4 regions of the Cetobacterium somerae genome follow, and region 3 is predicted to be linked to each of the others. Evidence: riboswitches for the same ligand, from Rfam matches in the RefSeq annotation. Region 3 holds a riboswitch; each other region holds the start of a gene.
The links. Region 3 has a riboswitch for cyclic di-GMP ahead of MKD34_RS13810 (hypothetical protein). Riboswitches for the same ligand answer to the same signal wherever they lie in the genome.

Region 1 (4,222 bases), on a different replicon from region 3:
TTATACAAAGTGTATTCCTGTACTTCTCCCTTACCATCAATCTTTCTATCAAAGGTAACAGGATTTATATTTACATATCCAAAGATATTAAAAGTTAAAAGGAAAAAAAGAATAAAAATGTTTTTCATAAAACCGCCCCCGTATTTTATTTAATATATAATTCTCTTAAAAAAAGAGAGAAGAGACTTCTCTCTAAGTTTAAAGGAATTATTTTCCTCCTTCTGTTGGTTTTGCTGGTGTATAAACAACAGTTAAAGTTCTTTCTCTTGAGTTGTGGTGAATACCTGTTTCTATCCCAGTTTTTAATAATTCAGTTTTAGCTATAGTTGATGTTACTCTTCCTACGTGCTCTGTATCATCAGCTCCAGTAGTATGAGTATATTCTTTTGAAGACACTTGAGTTGCTCCACCAGTTAAAGTTAATGCTGATGTTAGTGTGCTTGCAGTTGAAGTTCCATTTTTTGCTAATGTTGTTGTTGCCTCATCTAATTTTACATTTAAAGTTCCTGCACCAATTTTTGTAGGTTTAGTTCCATCAAATCTTTGAACTTTAAATAGTTTGTATGCTACTGAATCACTTGTTGCCGCACCTTTAACTATTCTTCCGTGGTCTAATAATAATTCATCAATAACTGTTCCTGCCTCATCAGTTATAGTAAGTCCTGTAGGTGCAGTGATTATCTCAGCTATTACCTTTACTGGTACTGATGCTTCGCTATCTGTCCCTGGATTTGCTGCAAATGCTGCAATTGATAATGCCATGATTCCGAATAAAACTTTTTTCATTTTAATACCTCCTAAATTTTCTTTTTATTTTTTATTTTGTTCCCATATATATCAAGTTTATTTGATATCAAAGTTCTTTCTTAGTAATATCCTCATATGTTGAAGAATCTCTAAGCCTAACTCCAACTACATCTCTTTTTTTCATATTTTTCATAGTTAAAGTTATTTCATCTGTTTTTCCAATTCCAATTCTACCTTTTTCCACTGACTCATGACTTTCATTTCCATTCATAACATCTATGTTATACCAAATTCCTCTTTTAAGAGTATTGTTTTTAACTTTAAAAGATACCACTGCTTGTCCCTCGTTATTTTCAGTAACTTTTAAATTAGTTATTTCTAACTTTGCTTTTAAATCACCAACATAACCTATAACTTCTATATTTACATTAAGTCCTATGCTTGCTGCTGCTGCAACACTTTTACCATCATCTCTTGTGATATCTGGTACAGGAACTGATTTAAAATTTAAAAATGTTGAGTATTCTCCTTCTGGAGTTCCCTTTGGAGCTTTTACAAAAACTTTTAAAACACTTTGACTTTTAGGTTTAATTGTTATTATTTTAGGGTTATATTCAACCCATTTATCCATATGACCTCCGTATGTTCCTGTTCCTGGAAGTGTACTTACTTTAAATCTTTGTGTTTTTGTGCTGTTATTATACATTATGAACTCTTGATACCCTCCACTGGCATCGATACGTTTTTCGAAAAACGTTGGTGCAATATGAAATGAAAATGTTACAGAAAATGTTAATAAAAATGTTAATAAAATTTGATAAGTTTTCCTCATCTTGTTCCCCCCTATATTTTTTATAATTTCGAATCTTTATACTTTTTGTTTTACACTTTTCTTTTAAAAAATTTAAAGTAATAAAAAAACACTTAGCCTTTGTAATCTAATTTACAAAAGATAAGTGCAACTGGCTGCCATTTTAGAGGCCCTATAGCTTTGCGTCCTGCAGTTTCCTACAGTTTGCCGTATTTGAAATACTAATATATCATCTTATTTATTATATTTCAATTAGAAATTTTTTAAAAAAAATAAAAAAATTTTTCTAGATATGTTCTAATTCAATAAAATATTTATAGTTCCTTTTTTTATTGTTAATATAAAATATTTTTCTATATTATTTAAGTTTTTTTATTATTATGATATAATTTTTCAAATTAGGGGAGGTGTTAAATTGATTAAATCTTTTTTTCTTTTTTTTCTCATTTTTTTAAATATATTCCCATTTGAATTTTCAAAAGATGAAAAATTATGGATTAAAAATAATAAAAATAGAATATTTTTAATTGATATATACCATCCAAACCATGTCTATTTATATCAAAAAAATTCTGGTGAATTAGCTGGCGTTTATATGGAGTTTTTTGAAAAACTAGAACAAGAAACTGGATTAAGATTTAAAATACAATCAACTAATAAAATGAAAATGAAAAATTTATTAAAAAATGGAGATGGAGATATTCTTTTTAATGTTGCGAAAACTCCCGAAAGAGAAAAAAATTATTTTTTTATTCCAACTTATAATACGTATAATGTCGGTTTATTTACAAAGAAAAATAAATCTTTAGATTTAAATAATCTAAATAAATTTAAAATTGGTCATATTGATGGAACTTCTGATTCTATATTAACTAAAGAGTTTTATCCAGATTTAAAAAATTTAATATCTATTGAAGATAATGGTAATTTTGGTTTTTCATCATTAGAAAATAACAAAATAGATGCTATTATCGGCAAAAGTAGTAATGATGTTTTTAAAAATTATAATTTTATTCCTTTAAAAAATATTCCATCGTCACAACTTTGGTTAGTTGTAAATAAAAAATATCCCATGTTAAAAGATATTATTGAAAACTTTCAAATTAATTTTTCTGAGAAATATGTTGTAGATTCCTTAAAAAAAGAACGTCTTATTTTTTATAAACAACTTTTAAAAAATGACCCACTTATTGATAAATTAAAACATAGATACAAGCAACTTAAAGTTTTACTGCCCACAAATAATGAAATAGTTCCGCTTCTTTATCTATCTAAAGGAAGTTATCATGGATATGTTATTGATCGCCTTAAAGAATTATCTTATTTAACTGATATTCCTATCAATTATATCCAAAGTCCTAACGATAACTATGATATTAAAGCTATTGACACAGATTTATTTAATCTAAAAAATAAATTTTTTATTCCATATTATGAATCTCAATTAGCTGCTTTTACTCTTACAAATAATAATTTTATCGATTCTTATTCAGATATTAAAAATAAAAAAATTGGATTTATCTCTTCAGAAGAATTAAATAAAAATTCTATAAAAAAAATAATTACATCGAACGATTTTAAATTTTTTAAAAGTACAAAATCAGCTTTAAATGCACTTTTAAATAAAGAGATTGATTATCTTTATGGAGACTTTAAAATCATATCTATGTCTATCTCTAATGAATATTTAGAAAATGAGATAAAAGTTGCTGGATTTTTTAATAAAATTACTCCCGTTGGATTTGGAGTAAAAAATGATTCTGATTTAGCTGATTTTATAGATAAACTTTTTCCTAGTCATCTATCTGAAAGCAGGATTCTTTATAGTGAATTAGTTATACCTAAAAAATTATCTCCTAATTATAAATATTTTATAATTATGTTTTCCATGTCTTCTATAATTATTCTAACTCTTTTTTATTTTTTAAGAAAAGCTACTATTGCTACTAAGAAAGAGCGTTTAATAACTAGAGCATTAGTTGAAAGCTTTGAAGCTGCCAATGAATTAAATGATGAAGATACTGGAAATCATATCCTAAGAGTTAACTTTTATTCGAAATTTTTAGCTGAAAAGCTAAAATGTCATAAAAAATTTATTAAAGAGATTAGTGAATATGCTTCACTTCACGATATTGGTAAAATTGGAATTCCTGATTCAATTTTAAAAAAACCAGGAAAGCTATCTCCTTACGAATTTGAAGAAATGAAAAAACATGTTCTTTTAGGAAAAAAACTTATTGATAAAATGCAACTTGGAGCTGTTGCTGAAAATATAGCTCTCTATCATCATGAAAAATGGAATGGAAAAGGATACTGTTATGGTTTAAAAGAAAATGAAATACCTTTAGAGGCTAGAATTGTAGCTATAGCAGATGTTTATGATGCTTTGCGTCAAAAAAGAGTTTACAAAGACGGTTTTTCTCATGAAGAAGCTGTTGAAATAATAAAAAAAGAGCGTGGACAACACTTTGACCCCACTCTTGTTGATATTTTTTTAGCTTACAATGAAGAATTTAATAAAATTTTTATTGAACATTAATTTTATTGAAAACTATATCCCAACCTTTTTGATTTTTTTCTAAATCATAGGGTTTAAAGCCAAAGTCTAAATATATTTTTATAGCTACATAGCTACATGTTTGTGTGGAGAGATATAATCCCTCT
Region 2 (4,222 bases), on a different replicon from region 3:
CCAGTTGGAATAAATAGTTTTGCAGGTGGATATGGAGCGTCTGACTTTGCATCTAAAGAGAATCTAATTTTAGGAACAATAGTTTTAGCAGTGGTAATATTTTTTAAGGAATTTACAAAAGGTGTAACAAGTTCAGGAGCGATTTTTATAGGAACAGTAGTGGGGACAGTAATAGCTTTTTTAATGGGAAAGATAGATATAACTCCACTTTTACAGGCAGATATAGTGAGTATACCAAGGCCATTTTCATTTGGGTATTCATTTCATATAGAAGCAATTATTCCTATGGTAATGATGTTTGTAGTATCTGCTATAGAAACGATGGGAGATATGTCAGGAATTACAATGGGTGGTGCTAAAAGAGAATTGAAAGACAGGGAGCTTAAAGGTGGAATAATATGTGATGGAATAGGAAGCGCATTTGCAACTATATTTTCAGTATTACCAACGACGTCGTTTAGTCAAAATACAGGTATAATTGCTATGACAGGAGTAATGAGCCGATTTGTTGTGGGAATAGGTGCGCTATTTTTAGTAATAAGTGCATTTATACCAAAGGTTGCAGCAGCTTTTACATTAGTTCCTCAAAGTGTTATAGGTGGAAGTTTAGTAATGATTTTTTCTATGATTTCAATTAGTGGAATAAATCTTATAAACCAAGAACCATTAGAAGGAAGAAATGCAGTTATATTAGCAGTTTCGTTGGGACTAGGATATGGAATAGGATTAGTTCCAGGAGTGATTGAAGCATTCCCTGAAAGTATAAGATATATATTTACAGATTCAGGATTTGTTGTAGCTGGAACTTTAGCAGTTGTGATGAACCTGATATTACCTAAGAAAAATGAAAAAGTAGAGGTTTCTGTAGCATAAAAAAACTGAGGAGTAATTTCCTCAGTTTTTATTTTTTAGTTATATCTTGCTTGGATTGTAACATTTCCGCTGTATACTCCAGTTTGCTGATTATTTGGGATGTCTAAAGTGAATTTAATTGGTTTGGCAGAAATAAACTCATCTTGACGAAGAACTATAGTTTCTTCTGTGTGATCAATGTTTGCCCAAACAGTAGCTCCACTTATATTTTTTAGAGCTAATTTACCATCATTTGTTAATCCAGAAATCGTAATTTTAGCTTGATTACGCCCTTGTCCTTTTATAGAAAATTTTCCAATAGCAATATTTCCAGAAGTTCCTTTAGCAATTTTTCCAAATTCAGCATGTTGATCAATTTTAACAGTTAAAGTTTCCATGATAGTAGCACTAACGTTCATATTAGCAGAATCAGGATTGCTACTTCCAAAAGCTGCTACAGCAGTAGTTAAAGATAAAAGTGTTAATAATTTTTTCATAATTTATTTCCTCCGATAATTTTTAAGATTATAAATGGGCTATTTAAACTTAACTTTCATAGTTAAAGTTCCAGAATAGTTTCCAATTGGTGCATTCTTAGGAACTGTAAGTTCAGTATCAAAAGAATATTTATATTCTCCTTTTTCATTTAGTTTTGTATTTTTACCATCATCATTTGTATTTTTTAAAGAAACATTTAAAATATTTGAATCACTTTTTTCATGAAAAAGAGAGATGTTTTTCTTGAAACCATTCAAGTTTTTATCGTTAAGAGAGATATCAACGTTTTGTCCAGGTTCACCGTATATTATAAAAATATGACCATTAGTTGAATGAGTAGAGCCTTGTATAACTTTTCCATAATTAATATCACCATTATGGATGACTTTTAGAGGCTTTATAACAGTAGCATTGATATTCATACTTTCTTCTGAAATATTAGAAGAAAATATATTACTAAAAGTTAATAAAAATAAACTTAAAATTAATGACATAACTCCTCCTTATATGAAAACAACTGGGAATATCCCAGTTGTTAATAATTATTGATATTGAACTCTAGCAGTTATAGAACCTGTATATATACCAGTTACAGTTTCAGTAGTAGGATTTATTGTTCCAACCATGTCAAAACTTGCTTTTCCAGCATTATCTAGATTGTGAGGAATAACAAAATTATTAAAAGAAATATCTAAAGTATCTTCACTTCCATTTCTTTTTAAAGATGATAAGTTAGATAAAGTGACTTCAAATTTTTCTCCTGGTTCTCCATCAATAGTGTATTGTCCAGTAGCTGTTGCCTTAGTTCCTTGAATTACAGTTCCAAATTCCATATTTTTAGCTATAATAGTTAGTGGTTTAATCACAGTAGCTTTAATGTTCATAGTAGCCTGATCATTTGAAGTTACACCAAAAGCTGTCATAGTAGTAGTTAAAGATAAAAGTATTAATAATTTTTTCATAATTTGTTCCCTCCCGTAATTTTATAAAGTTTATAAAATACAAAAGCCAGTTGCACTTATATTTTGGCTAAACCAAAATGTAACTGCAACTGGCTGTCATTTTAAAGACCCTATAGTTTTGCGTCATAGGATTTCTCCTACTTTGCCTATTTATATTATATAATAATGATATATTAAAATTTAAAAAATGTCAAACAAAAATTACATAAAATATAAAGAAATATTTTTCACAAAACCTTATTTAAAGAGGGTTTATTGCAAAAATACAAAACGTATTATAAATTGTACAAAAGGATATATAAGTGTGTTATAATTAAAAAAAGGTGGTGATTAAGATATATATAGATATTTATAAAGAGATAGAACTTTTTAATATAAAGGGAGTTTCAAGTGCAACATATTCGAAGTTAAAAAAATTAAACATAGAAACACTTCATGATTTGATATATTACTTTCCAAGAGCTTATGATGATAGAACAAATATAAAAAAAATAGGTGAATTACGAGGAGATGAATATGTTGTATTAAAAGGAAATATAATGAATATATCTGCTCCTCCTACAAGAACAGGAATGAAAATGATAAAAGCAACAGTAAATGATGGAACTGGAGTTTTAGAAGTTGTATGGTTTCAAAGACCTTATTTAAGAAATAGTTTAAAAATAGGAGAAGAGTATATTTTTATAGGAAATGTAAAAAGAGGATATACATTTCAAATGGTAAATCCAGAATTTAAACTGTATAAAGGACAAGAAAATACTGGTGAAATTTTACCTATTTATAGTGCTATAAAAGAGTTGAATCAAAACAGTTTAAGAAGAATTTTAAAAGAGGCGCTAAAAAATTATTTAGATATATTTCAAGAAAATATACCAGAGGAAATAATAAAAAAGTATAAACTTATGAATAGAAAAAATGCTTTAAAAGAAATTCATTATCCAACAAATCCAAGAAATTTAGAGGAGGCAAAAAGGCGTTTTGCAATAGAAGAACTATTAATATTGGAGATGGGAATACTTCAAAAGCGTTTTGAGATAGATTTGACTAATGCGGGTTTATATGAAATTAAAGGAAATAAAAAGTTAGTTTCGAAGTTTTTAGAAAGTTTATGTTTTTCATTAACAACTGCTCAAAAAAAAGTTATAACAGAGATATATAAAGGTATAAATGCTGGAAAAATAATAAATTATTTAATTCAAGGAGATGTAGGAAGTGGAAAAACGATAGTTGCGGTATTGTTACTTTTATACATGGTAGAAAACGGTTATCAGGGAGTTTTTATGGCTCCGACAGAGATTTTAGCAACGCAACACTATTTGTCTATTTATGAAACTTTAGAATTATTAGGAGTAAAAGTTGAACTTTTAACTGGAAGTGTAAAAGGAAAAAAGAAAGTTGAACTATTAGATAGGATAAAAACAGGAGTAACAAATATTGTAGTAGGAACTCATGCTATAATAGAAGACAGTGTTGAATTTCAAAAATTGGGATTAATAGTTATAGATGAGCAGCATAGATTTGGAGTTTTACAAAGAAAAAGGCTTAGAGATAAAGGTGTTTTAGCAAATCTTATTGTTATGAGTGCGACTCCTATTCCGAGGTCCTTAGCTTTGAGTATATATGGAGATTTGGATGTAGCAGTAATAGATGAGTTACCTCCTGGAAGAAAGCCCATAAAAACTAAATGGATTAGTGAAGAAGAGGATGAAGAAAAAATGTATCATTTCATAGATAAAAAATTAAAAGAGGGACGTCAAGCATATTTTGTGGCTTCTTTAATAGATGAAAGTGAAAAGCTTTCGGCTAAATCCACAGAGGAGTTATATAATGAAGTTCTAAAAAACTTACCAGGATATAGAGTTGGAATTTTGCATGGAAGAATGAAAAACAAAGAAAAAGATGAAGTTATG
Region 3 (4,222 bases):
AATTGCAAAAGTATTGGAAAAAACTCTATACTAAAAAGTTTTTTTAATAATAAAGTTCTTAATATAATTGTTATAAGTACTATCATTATTCAAATTTTTATATCTATATTTTTAAGAAGTTTTTTCTCTTTAAATTATTTAAATTATATAGAATATTTAAAAATTATATCTTTTAGTTTATCAATAATAGTTTTTTCAGAATTTATAAGATTTTTTAGAAGAGTTTTTAATAAATAAAAAAGCTCCATCTCAAAATCATAGAGATGGAGCTCATTTTTTATAAATCTTTACTTTTTGCGTATCCTGCTTTTTTATCTATGATATCTATACTTTTATGTTTTTCAAGAAACTTTGCATTTCCAACAAACATATCTTGAATTTCAGGAATTTCACCAAGAGGAATAAGTTTAACCTTAACTTTAAATCCTGCCTTTTCTAAATTTTCTTTCCATTCTCCTGCGATATCATTTTTAGCATGGTCTCCCGCAACAAACATCATTGGCATCAAAACAATCTCTTTTTTCTTATCCTTTTTAAGTTGTTTTACTACAGTTTCAAAAGTTGGATATCCTTCAACAGTTCCAACATAAATTGGTTTCTCCATATCTTTAGCCATATAATCAAACATTGCATAAGCTGATGTTGCTGAATTATATGTTCCGTGTCCTACTAAAACTACAGCTTCTTTTTTATTTAAAGGTCCTACTGTCTTCATAACAGCATTAATTGTATCTTTATAATGATGAGGATCACTTAATAAAGCATCTCCAACTCTTAAATTATTAAAATCTTTTGTATGAAATTGAGCTTCTTTTTTTATTGATTCCATTTCTACACCATCAATTACATTTGTTGGTTGAATAATTACATTCTTATATCCTTGTTTTTTTAGAGATGCTAAAACTTCGCTTGGACTATATTTTTTTATTCCCTCATTTGCTGCCACTCTCTTAGTAACAATTCTAGATGTATATGCTTCAAATACATCTGCTTTTCCATCAAAAGCTTTTATAGCTTTTTGGTTAATTGCATCAATAGTTTTAGCTCTAGTGTCTGAATGAGTTGTTCCAAAGTGTGTCATGACAACTGCACTTTTCCCACCAGTATAAAACTCAGCATCTTCAAAAGCTTCTTCTCCATGAGCTAATAATAAAGCAGTAGATAAACAAAATAATGATAATAATAATTTTTTCATAAAAATATCCTCCCAAATATAATTTAATTTGGAAAAAGAGTCTCCTCTTCTCCGTCCTCGCAGATTTTATAATGGCAGGTCTCCTGACTTAGATTCATCCTACTCGTATCCCTTCCCAAATAAAAATATTCAGTGGTTTCTATACTTTCGTCCTCTTTACAGTGGCGGGACCGTTTAAGTTTTTCACTTAATTCCCTTTTAATCTTTAGAACCATTACAGAGGTATATTATCACTAACATGTTTTTTTTTCAACCATTTTATAAAAAAAGAATACTAATTTATTTTTATATATATTTTATTGATATTATTTTTTCTTATTTTTATAAAAATAAACTATATAAATTCTTGATAAAATTGCTCCGATTAATGCAGCAAAAAATCTGTGACCACTATTTTGAGCTAAATAATAAAATCCTGCTAAAAGAAGAAAAATTCTTAATATTGAAGTCACAAAAATAAATAATGAAGGATTTTTAAATTTTTTACTTTCGTCAATACCAAAATTTAAACTATAAAAAAATAAAAAACCTAAAATAATTCCACCTATAAATGCAATAATCATAATGCTCTCCTCCTTTTATAGCTTTATATATTTTCGCTATTATTTATCAATATTTACCATTAAAAAATATTTTTCCTTGCTTTTTTTTATTTTTTAATATTAATAATAGAAATATTGACTTTTTATTGATTTTATTATATTATTTTTATGTACAATATAATAACTGTGGCAAAATAAGGGAAACTTTATGACGCAAAGCTATAGGGTCTTTAAAATGACAGCCAGTTACACTTTTTTAGTGTAACTGGATTTTTTTATTTTTATGGGAGGGAATATGAAAAAAATTTTAATTTCAAATCTATTATTAATATCATCTTTAAGTTATTCATCTTTAGAAAACTCAGCTGTAGAAAGTTCAATGAATATAACTGCAACTATTATTAAACCTTTAACAGTTCAATCAAATGGGCCTTTGGACTTTGGTAATATTTTACCTACTGCAACTAGCCATGCTTATTCGAGCTTTACTGTAAAAGGAGAAGAAAATGCAAATGTAAAGATTTCTTTCGAAAACTTATCTTCTGATGGAGCTAGCTTCACTGTGCCACTTCATAATAGTAATAATAGTGATTCGTTTAATATAACTTTTAACTGTACTGCACCAAACTCACCTGGTAATTTTTTAAACCACACAAACAACATGATTACTCTAACTAATAATGGGGAAATAGTATTAAGTATTGCTGCAACTGCTCAACCTAGAAGAGATCAGACTCCTGGTCAATATACAGGAGAATTTACTATGAGAGCGACATACGAATAAATAAAAAAATCCCTATACAAATTTCGTATAAGGATTTTTTTTTATTTATTTTTTCTTATCTCATCTATAACTTCTAATAAAAACTTCTTACACTGATCATTTTTTATTGTGTAATAAACATCATGAAATTGCGGTGATGGAAACTCTGCTAAAAGTATATTCATAACCATTCTATCTCTATAAATATCAGATCTATTTAAGCTTCTTTCTATTTTTCTTAAACTTTCATCATCTTCTTCCAAAAGATTATCCACAATTGTATTAGCATTTTTAATTAAAATATCTAAATTTGTAAGTCTATCTCTTCTATTTCTAACCTTATTTTTTTCATAAAATGTTTTTCCTTTATTTAACTCTGTTAAAAGTCCAAATAAATTAAGAGTTGGATCTTTTTCTAAAATATTTAGTATTTTTCCATATATTATATTGCTCTCTTTATCCTCTGGACTTTGATTTTTTAAATTTTTTATATATTTTTCTGAAATTTTAATTAATATATCGTTCATAAAATTCTCCTCCATAATATTTTCTTAGACTTATAGTATAACACACTTTATAAAATATATAAATAACTTATAGATAATATTGCAATTATATGACATTCGTAGTATATACTATATTAAAACAATAGAGGAGGTTAATATGTATGATACAATCGTAATTGGGGGCGGAGCAGGTGGACTTACAACTTCAATTGGTCTTGCTTCTGCTGGAAAAAAGGTTCTTTTAATTGAAAAAGATCATTTAGGTGGAGAATGTACTTGGGGTGGATGTGTTCCATCTAAAAGTTTTATCTCAGCATCTAAAACTGCTTCAACTTTGACAGAAGCTCTAGAAATGGCTCTTAAAAATGTTCATGCTATTGGCAATAGTGAACTTCCTCATATTTCTAACTTCAAAAATATAGATTTTATAAAAGGTGAAGGAGCTTTTATTGATAAAAATACTATTTTAGTTAATGGACAACAGTACGTTGGAAAATATATTGTTATTTCTACAGGAAGTTCACCTTTTATTCCTAATATAAAAGGATTAGATAAAGTTGAGTACTTAGCAAATCATAACTTCTTTTATGAAAAAGGTGATTATAAAAGTATTACTTTAATTGGCGCAGGAGTAATCTCTTTAGAGCTAGCTTTTCCTCTTAAAAAATTAAATATAGATGTAACTATTCTTGAAAAATCCGATATTTTTCTACCTATGATGGAAGCTGAAGTGAGAGATTTTTATCTTAATAAATTAAAAGAAGCAGGAATAAATTTAATATTAAATTGCACATCTATGGAAATTGAAAATATAGATAATAATATTCTAATAAAAACTAATAATGGTGATTTTTTAAGTGAAAAAATATTTATCTCTGCTGGTAGAACTCCAAATATACAGAATCTTAATTTAGATAACACTAAAATTAAGTATGATGCAAAAGGAATTTCTGTAGATGAATTTATGAGAACATCTGAAAAAAATATATTTGCAATTGGTGATATAGCCTCTTCTTTCAAATTTTCACATGTGGCTGGTTACCAAGGAGAAATTGTTGTAAGAAATATTCTTTTCCCATATATTATGAAAAAGATAGATTATTCATTTATTCCTTGGACACTTTTTGGAGATATTGAAGTTTCTAAAGTTGGTTTAAATGAGGAGGATGCTCACAAAAAATATAAAAAAACATATATATATTCTCTAGATTTGAAT
Region 4 (4,222 bases), on a different replicon from region 3:
ATACACAATTTTAGTCACTACTAAATAAGAATAACTTAACAAACTAAATATTGTATTGGTCTAAAATAACGGAGGACAACATTGAAATTTTTTAAAAACAAATCTATAAAATTACTACTCTTTTTATTAATAGCAACAACTATTTTTTCAAATGATAATACTTTTTATTTAGGAATTCAAAGTTATCCAGAAACTGAAATGGAAATAGATGGTGTTTCTATAAATAACATTATTCGTGATATATTTAAAAATGAACTAAAACTAAATGTAAAAGAAGTTCATGGTACATGGAGAGATAGTTATAATCAACTAGAAGATGGTACAATTGGAGCTTTAGGTTTAGTTACTAAAAATAATATTAGAAAGGATAACATATTACTTTCTAAACCAATTTTTAGCGAGAACCTGTACATTGCTTCAGATAAAAAATTATTAAAGTCACCTTATGATTTAATGAATCAAACCATATATGCATATAAAGATGATGAAATGCCTATAAAATACTTAAAAGAGTATTTAGAACAAAATAATATAACTGCAAATATAGTTGAAGTAGAAAATATTGATGATTATAAAAATGATTTTTATTTAGATTCTGAGTTCATAGCTGTTAAATCTCAAAATAGATTGCTAGTTTCATTTCTAGCTCCAGTTTGTATCGGTGTAAATAAAAAATATGATTATCTATTACCTTATATAAATAACGCTTTAAATAAAAAATACAGTAAAAAAATATCAACTTACTTTAAAAATCTTCCATTGTATCATCAAAGAGAAAGATTTCAAAATAGTTTAACAAAAGAGGAAAAAGAGTTTTTAGCACAAAAGAAATTTATAACTACTTCTCTTGAGGATGATATTTCTTTAAGTATTTATATAAAAAATCAAGATAAATTTATTGGGATACTTCCTCAATATATAAATAAATTAGCCAGCATTATTAATATTCCAATAAAATATATTTATAATGGAAAAGAGTGGCTATATATACAAGAAAAATTCAAACAAGAAAATATCGATTTTTTAACACTTTCAACAACAGCTAGAAGAAAATCAAGTTATATTTTTTCTGAAGCAATTGATTTTATCCCCATGCATCTACTTAATCACGTGGATAGTGGTGATTATAATGTTGGAGTTTTAAAAGATGGAAAATCACAAGATATAGGTAAAGAGTTTTTTCCAAAAGAGGATATAAGAATTTATAATTCAACAACAGAGTTATTTAATGCTTTTAAAAAAGATGAGATTGGTTATATAATAAGTCCATATAATATCTATGATAGAGATTGTCATAAGCAACATAAAGATATAAAGATAAAAGATATTCCTGTAAATTTTGCTTTCTCAAAAAATCAGGAAATGTTAAGAAATATTTTTAATAAGGCAATTGCCGTTGTTGGAGATTTTGATAGAAACGAAATTAGAAACTTTGTAGAAACAGATCAAAAAGAATATGTTATGGGTCTTATTGAAGAAGCAGAACATAAGAAAAAAATATGGTATATATTTACACTAGTCTTCGGATTATTAATTTGTAAAATTGTTTTTCAAAGAAAATTAACAAAAGCTTTAACACATGATCAATTAACAAAATTACCTAATAGATATCTTTTTAATGAGTTTTGTAAGAAGAATGATAATACTAAAGGCGCTGTTATTGTTATTGACTTAGATAATTTTAAAAAAACTAACGACAATTATGGCCATAGTAAAGGAGATCTCGTTCTTTCTGAAGTAGGAAAACTTTTACTAGAAGTTTTTTCTAAAGAACATACTTTTAGAATATCTGGAGATGAATTTTATCTATTTTATGAAAACAGAGATCTTTTAGAAAGATTAGAAAAATTAGTAACTCTGGGGAAAAATTCAACTATTATTAATCAATATAATATCTCTTTTAGCATTGGATATTATATTAAAAATATTGATGAAACTTTGGAATTGGCATTTGAAAAAGCTGATATAGCTATGTATGATGCTAAAAAACTAAATGGTTTTTCAATTATGGAATATAAAAAGTAAGGGCAAAATAAAGGAAACTTTATGACGCAAAACTATAGGGCCTAATCATATGGCAGCCAGGTGCAACAATTTTTTAATTAAAATTGTTGCTTTTTTATTTCAATAATATATTAAAATAAAAAATATCAAGGAGAGTTATATGCACACATTACTATACTTACTAATATCCATACTTGCAATTAGCTTAGCAGTTACAAGTATAAATCTATATGTAAAAAATAAGGCCGCTAAAAAACTATTAATAGATAAATTGACTAATTTACCTAATCACTATCAATATGTAGAAGATATTTCAAAATATACTCATACTAACTGTACATTTATTAAAATAAAGTTAAATATCTTATCAGAAATTAATAAAAGGCTCGGATGGGATATCGGAAATAAAATAATTCTTAATATTGCTAATATTTTAAAAAATACATTAAAATATAAAAGTAAAATTTATAAAATGTCTGGAAGTAAATTCTATATAATAACAAATGAAAGCAACATTATTCCTAAAATTAATGAGATTAAGAAAAATCTTAGTAGATTAAAACTTAAAGAAAATTATAATTTTAATGAGGAGATTAAAATATCTTTTTATAAAAATCGTACTTCTATATCTACTGAAGAAGTTTTTGAATACTTAGAAATACTCGATGAAATAAAAGAAGAAAAAAATATATCTATTTCAGAATTAGATAATCAATTAATAGAAAAAATTAACAGACGAACTCAAATAAAACATAAAATAATAAACAAAGATATTAAAGGAATACATGCTCTATTTCAACCAAAATTTGATTTAACTACTAAAAAAGTATTAGGAGCTGAAGCTCTTGCCCGATGGCAAAATGAGTCATTAGGAGCTATATATCCTGATGAATTTATATTTATAGCAGAAAAATTAAAAAAAGTATATTTAATTGATTATAAAATTGCTGAAGAATCACTAAAATTTTTAAACAAGATGTCTCAAACTTATTTATTAGAAAACAACTTCAGAATTTCATTTAATATCTCCTTACAAACTTTTGAAAGAGATGATTTCTTAAAAACAATAGTTACTCTCATTGAAAAATATAAAATAGATCCAAATTTACTAGAGATTGAGCTTACAGAAACTATTTTGGGATTAAACTTAACAACTATTATAGAAAAAATAAATCACTTAAAGACAATTGGATTTCAAGTTTCAATAGATGATTTCACTGCTGGAAACTCCTCAGTTTCTTTACTAAGTGTACTTCCCGTAGATATCATAAAATTTGACAAGTCAATTTTAGATAGAGTAAATCCAAATAATAAAGTTGCTACTGATGTCTATAAAGGATTAATAAATATAATAAAGGGATCTAATTTTAAAATTGTTGCTGAAGGAATTGAAACAAATGAGCAGCTAAATTTTTTAAAGTCAAATAAAGTCGATATTGGACAAGGATATATTTTTAGCAAACCTCTTTCTAAAGAAGATTTTTTTAAATTAGTTAATAAATGGTAGAGAAAATATTTAATTTCTCTACCATTTTTATTTTTAAACTATTTTTACACCGATTTTCTTAACAATATTTAAAGCTAAATCTATAGAAACCTTTGCCCCTTTTATTTTGTTGCTTACAATGTCTATCATCAATCCACTACAATCACTTAAATCTGCATTTTCTAATATACACTCATAAAAATCGGTATCTTTAAATTTACTGTTATTAAATTTAGATTTTTTTAAGCTACACTTTTGAAAGGTACATTCTTCAAATTCATTTTTATAAAACTCCAATCCATCTAACTGTAGGTCATCAAAAATACAGAATTTCATAAACGAATTTATAATTTGAAAATCTATTATAAACCTAGATATTTTACTAAAATTTATATTTTTAAATTCACAATTTTTAAATATAGCTCCATTTAACTTTACATTGTCTAAGTTTACTGAATCAAATTTACATTTTTCAAAAATTACCTCTTCAAAATCACAATCTGAAAAAGTTACATTGTTAAAATTACATTTTTCAAAATTTGTTTTTATTATTTCTTTTCCAAAAATTAATTTTTCTTCTAAATCTATTCCTATTATATCCTCTTCAAAATACATTTTTCTCCTCTTTTTTTTATTTTTTATAATAATTTAATTGTAATTTTTTTAAATAAATTTGCTTTTTACTATTTTATATAGTAAATAGATATTATTAGACTCTGTTTTAGTCAAGGG

Region 1: it holds a riboswitch for cyclic di-GMP, as region 3 does, so the genes downstream of both, MKD34_RS01505 (fimbrial biogenesis chaperone) here and MKD34_RS13810 (hypothetical protein) in region 3, are expected to answer to the same signal.
Region 2: it holds a riboswitch for cyclic di-GMP, as region 3 does, so the genes downstream of both, MKD34_RS01795 (DUF4402 domain-containing protein) here and MKD34_RS13810 (hypothetical protein) in region 3, are expected to answer to the same signal.
Region 4: it holds a riboswitch for cyclic di-GMP, as region 3 does, so the genes downstream of both, MKD34_RS04630 (GGDEF domain-containing phosphodiesterase) here and MKD34_RS13810 (hypothetical protein) in region 3, are expected to answer to the same signal.

Annotation. Positions count from the first base shown of each region.
Region 1 is NZ_CP092519.1:342,939-347,160, reverse strand. Features, by position in the region: gene MKD34_RS01515 (COG1470 family protein) at 1-128, opposite strand, end outside; gene MKD34_RS01510 (hypothetical protein) at 208-786, opposite strand; gene MKD34_RS01505 (fimbrial biogenesis chaperone) at 854-1,579, opposite strand; cyclic di-GMP riboswitch class I at 1,702-1,777, opposite strand; gene MKD34_RS01500 (HD domain-containing phosphohydrolase) at 1,974-4,097, shown strand; gene MKD34_RS01495 (GNAT family N-acetyltransferase) at 4,084-4,222, opposite strand, start outside.
Region 2 is NZ_CP092519.1:412,961-417,182, forward strand. Features, by position in the region: gene MKD34_RS01780 (uracil-xanthine permease family protein) at 1-873, shown strand, start outside; gene MKD34_RS01785 (hypothetical protein) at 909-1,349, opposite strand; gene MKD34_RS01790 (DUF4402 domain-containing protein) at 1,389-1,844, opposite strand; gene MKD34_RS01795 (DUF4402 domain-containing protein) at 1,893-2,312, opposite strand; cyclic di-GMP riboswitch class I at 2,394-2,469, opposite strand; gene recG (ATP-dependent DNA helicase RecG) at 2,639-4,222, shown strand, end outside.
Region 3 is NZ_CP092522.1:120,953-125,174, forward strand. Features, by position in the region: gene MKD34_RS13795 (calcium-translocating P-type ATPase, PMCA-type) at 1-237, shown strand, start outside; gene MKD34_RS13800 (sirohydrochlorin cobaltochelatase) at 278-1,195, opposite strand; cobalamin riboswitch at 1,252-1,426, opposite strand; gene MKD34_RS13805 (ATP synthase subunit I) at 1,501-1,758, opposite strand; cyclic di-GMP riboswitch class I at 1,916-1,991, shown strand; gene MKD34_RS13810 (hypothetical protein) at 2,033-2,521, shown strand; gene MKD34_RS13815 (hypothetical protein) at 2,563-3,027, opposite strand; gene MKD34_RS13820 (dihydrolipoyl dehydrogenase family protein) at 3,164-4,222, shown strand, end outside.
Region 4 is NZ_CP092519.1:1,013,084-1,017,305, forward strand. Features, by position in the region: gene MKD34_RS04625 (transporter substrate-binding domain-containing diguanylate cyclase) at 82-2,025, shown strand; cyclic di-GMP riboswitch class I at 2,017-2,093, shown strand; gene MKD34_RS04630 (GGDEF domain-containing phosphodiesterase) at 2,165-3,511, shown strand; gene MKD34_RS04635 (pentapeptide repeat-containing protein) at 3,545-4,105, opposite strand.